Regions from separate parts of the Beijerinckia sp. 28-YEA-48 genome, predicted to be linked through region 1. Evidence: riboswitches for the same ligand, from Rfam matches in the RefSeq annotation. Region 1 holds a riboswitch; the other holds the start of a gene.

Region 1 (2,198 bases):
CATGCCACCGCATTGGCGAGACGATCTCGCCGGCTACGCCTGGACGACCCAGACCATCGGCCGCTCGTCAGCCACGGTCTTCCGGCTGCAGGCCGACAAGCGCCCGTCATTCTTCGTGAAGATCGAACCCGCCGATGCCTCTGGCGAACTGCTTGCCGAAGCGGCGCGGCTGCGCTGGCTGGCGGCCAGCGGCATCGCCTGTCCGCAGGTGGAGAACACCAGCAGCGATGGCCAGCGCAACTGGCTGCTGACGCGCGCGTTGCCCGGGCGGGATCTTGCCTCGTCGCCGCATCTGGCGGCAGAGCAGATCGTCACCATCGCCGCCGACGCTTTGCGCGATCTGCATCGCCTCGATCCGTCCCCCTGTCCGTTCGACCAGCGGCTCGACAGCCGCATCGCGGCGGCCGAAGCGCGGATGCGCGCCGGCCTCGTCGATGAGAGCGATTTCGACGACGAACGCTTGGGCCAGCCGGCGCACGCCGTCTTCGCGGATCTGTTGCGCCGCCGGCCCGCACAGGAAGACCTGGTTGTGACCCACGGCGACGCTTGCCTGCCCAATCTGATGGCGGACGGGGAGAGGTTCAGCGGCTTCGTCGATTGCGCCCGCCTTGGGGTGGCCGATCGGCATCAGGATCTGGCGCTGGCGAGCTGGAGCATTCGCTACAATCTCGGACAGGCGTGGATCGCGCCTTTCCTGCAGCGCTATGGCCTGAGGGCCGATCCCGAATTGCTGGATTTCTATCGGCTTCTGGACGATTTCTTTTAATCGCCGCGCGATCAATATGCAGACATAAATATTTCTTTATATCATTATTGACTTCCGATGGGAAACTGCCCATGCTTGCGGCGTCGTGGTTCTTTGGACCCATGTGGGCACCAAAGCTAAGAGGGAATCCGGTGAGCCTAGGCGAGGCCGGAGCTGTCCCCGCAACTGTGAGCGGCGAGCCGACGTCCATCACGGGTCACTGAGAGCAATCTCGGGAAGACCGGACGAAGGCAGCGACCCGCGAGCCAGGAGACCTGCCTCGACAACATATCGTCCCTGGGCGGGGTGTCCTGGTGGTGCGCTTGCATCGGGCGCACCCGCGCCCGTTTTTCGCATGCGTCCGCTCGGCCTTTGCCTCCTTATTGGAGAAAAGCCGATGTCTGTTTCCTCTCTTCCGATTGCAACTCTTCCTGTTGCAACGCTTCCTGTTGCAACTCTTGGCGTGCCGCGGATCGGTCCGCGCCGCGAACTCAAATCCGCGCTCGAAAGTTATTGGTCCGGGCGAACCGACGCCGCCGCCTTGCTGGAAACAGCCGCTGCCTTGCGCGCCGCCAATTGGGCGCGTCAGAAGGCGCATGGCATCACCTGTATCCCGTCGAACGATTTCTCCCTCTACGATCATGTGCTCGACACCAGCGTCATGGTCGGCGCGATCCCTGAATGTTACGGCTGGACGGGCGGTCCCGTGCCGCTCGATCTCTATTTCGCCATGGCGCGCGGCAGCCAAGGCAATGCCCCCCACGCCGACTGCGGCCACCAACATCACGGCGAGACCCACGGTGTGCCGGCGCAGGAAATGACCAAGTGGTTCGACACCAATTATCATTACATGGTGCCGGAATTTACACCCGGACAGCGCTTCACCCTGGCTTCGACCAAGCCCGTCGATGAATATCGCGAGGCGAAGGCGCTGGGCTATCAGACACGGCCCGTCCTGTTGGGCCCCGTCACCTTCCTGAAAATCGGCAAGAGCAAGGACCCGGCCTTCAATCCCTTGTCGTTGCTCGACAACCTGCTGCCAATCTATGTCGAAGTTCTGCGCCGCCTCGCAGCCAATGGCGCCGACTGGGTGCAGATCGACGAGCCCTGTCTGGTGCTCGATCTCGACGAGACAACGCGGCAAGCCTTGCGACAGGCTTATGGCGTCCTCGCCCATGCCCTGCCCCATCTCAAAATCATGCTGACGACCTATTTCGGCGAGCTCGGCGACAATCTGGACACCGCCCTGTCGCTGCCGGTGGCTGGCCTGCATCTCGATCTCGTTCGCGCGCCCGAACAACTCGATGCGGTTCTCTCCAAGGCACCGCGCGGGCTGGTGTTGTCGCTTGGCGTCATCAACGGTCGTAACGTCTGGCGCGCCAACCTGCGCACGATCCTGCAACGGCTTCAGTCGGCCGTCGCCAAACGTGGCGCGGACCATCTCGAAATCGCC
Region 2 (2,198 bases), 2.6 Mb from region 1:
GGCCCCAGCGTGTAGAACATGGTCAGGTAGCTAATCACCTTCACCAATTTGTCGGGGCCATAGGCATCACGCGCGATGGCGCGCACCAAGGTCGTGCCGCAGCCGGCGCCGACCGCCTGGACGACACGGGCGATAATCAGAGTGGTGATCGAATTGGCCAGCATGCCGAGCAGGCTGCCAATGAGGAACAGAGCCAGGCCCGACAGCAGCACCGGGCGGCGGCCGTAGCGGTCGGCCAGGGCGCCATAGACCAGGTTGGCGAAAGCCATCACCAGCAGCGGCAGGCTGAAGCTGATCTGCGCCAGGGCGTCGGAAATGCCGAAGGCCTCTTTCAAAACCGGCGTCACCGGCAGAAAAAGGTGGATAGCGAAGGGCGTCAGCAAGCCAATCGAGGCAAGCGCCAACGCAAATATTCTACCCGGTTGAAATGCCATTCGTCAGCCTCCGCGCGCCTTCTCACACGTGGGTCGCCGGCAGGCAATCGATGCGGCGACATGGCCGCTGTGCACGAATATTTGTCACGAAAGAGCAACCATTCGTTGACAATCTTGGCCGTACAAACACAATATATGGTGTTCACGGTCCGCAGATTCGCCTCTGCGGTGAAAAGGGAACCCGGTGTAATTCCGGGGCTGCCCCCGCAGCTGTAAGTGGTGAAGCTTTGTTCGACTATGCCACTGACGCCAAAGGCGTTGGGAAGGCCGGGCATGGCGATGACCCACGAGCCAGAAGACCTGCCGGGAACATGGATCGACCACCGGCGGGGTGCCGCGTTGGCCGTTGCGACATACCAGTCGAGGCTGTGCTTCGTCGGGCGTCGCTGCGCCAACGCAAATCCCGGATCGAGCAGCGACGGGAATTTCGCATGGGGCAGGCAGCTTTCGACTTCGACAGAAATGGTCATCTGGTTCCGCTTCCGGAGCCGGCCCAGCGCACGATCGTGCGCGAGACGTTACGCACGGTGGAGCCGCAGCGCGAACTGCACGCCCCGCCGCCTTATCCGCTGGCGCCGCGTCCGCAGCCGGCGAATCTGAAACTTGATCGCTCGCGCGACAGCCTGCTGACGGCGTTCGGCAAGGCGACCCTGGATGATCGCTACCTGATGCCCGGCGAGAGCTATCAGGACATGTTCGCCCGCGTGTCCTGCGCCTATGCCGATGATGTCAGCCATGCGCAGCGCCTCTATGATGCTATGTCGCAGCTGTGGTTCATGCCGTCGACGCCGATCCTGTCGAATGGTGGCACGACGCGCGGCCTGCCGATCTCTTGTTTCCTCAATACCGTTCCCGATTCCCTCGATGGCATTGTCGAAACCTGGAACGAGAACGTGGCGCTGGCCTCGAATGGCGGCGGCATCGGCACCTATTGGGGCCAGGTGCGCTCCATCGGCGAGCCGGTGAAGGGCAATGGCGCCACGTCGGGCATCATCCCCTTCATCCATGTGATGGACGGGCTGACCTTGGCGATCAGCCAGGGTTCGCTGCGTCGCGGCTCGGCTGCCGTCTATCTCGACATCCACCATCCAGAGATCGAAGAATTTCTGGAAATCCGCAAATCCTCCGGCGACTTCAATCGCAAGGGGCTGAACCTTCATCACGGCATTAATGTCACCGATGAGTTCATGGAAGCGGTGCAGGCCGGCGCCAAATTCGCGCTGAAGAGCCCGAAGGACGGCAAGGTCATGCGGCATGTGGATGCGCGCCAGCTCTGGCAGCGCATTCTGGAAACGCGCATGCAGACCGGCGAGCCCTATCTGCTCTTCATCGACGCGGTGAACCGCGCCATGCCGAAGCATCAGCGCGAACTCGGCTTGAAAGTCTCGACCTCCAATCTGTGCAGCGAGATCACGCTGCCGACAGGCAGAGACCATACCGGCGAAGACCGCACGGCGGTGTGCTGCCTCGCTTCGCTCAATATCGAGACCTGGGATCAATGGGCCGACGATCCGGGCCTGGTCGAAGATGTGCTGCGCATGCTCGACAATGTGCTGACGTCCTTCATTGAGAACGCCCCTGACAGCATGGCGCGGGCGCGCTATTCGGCCCTGCGCGAACGCTCGGTCGGCCTCGGCGTCATGGGCTTTCACTCTTTCTTGCAGTCGCGGCGCATTCCGCTTGAAAGCGCGATGGCCAAGTCGTGGAACTTCCGGATCTTCCGCAAGATCCGGCGCGAGGCGGATTCCGCCTCTGTGCTGCTCG

What was found. A riboswitch is a leader RNA that binds a small molecule or an ion and turns the genes downstream of it on or off. The one in region 1 is predicted to bind cobalamin.
Region 2: linked by a shared signal. The riboswitch ahead of BLW50_RS03800 (ribonucleoside-diphosphate reductase subunit alpha) and the one ahead of metE (5-methyltetrahydropteroyltriglutamate--homocysteine S-methyltransferase) in region 1 are both predicted to bind cobalamin.

Annotation. Positions count from the first base shown of each region.
Region 1 covers NZ_FNSI01000001.1:3,379,486-3,381,683, forward strand. The annotation lists gene BLW50_RS16060 (APH(3')-II family aminoglycoside O-phosphotransferase) at 1-766, shown strand, start outside; cobalamin riboswitch at 836-1,043, shown strand; gene metE (5-methyltetrahydropteroyltriglutamate--homocysteine S-methyltransferase) at 1,143-2,198, shown strand, end outside.
Region 2 covers NZ_FNSI01000001.1:798,615-800,812, forward strand. The annotation lists gene BLW50_RS03795 (multidrug effflux MFS transporter) at 1-434, opposite strand, end outside; cobalamin riboswitch at 563-757, shown strand; gene BLW50_RS03800 (ribonucleoside-diphosphate reductase subunit alpha) at 866-2,198, shown strand, end outside.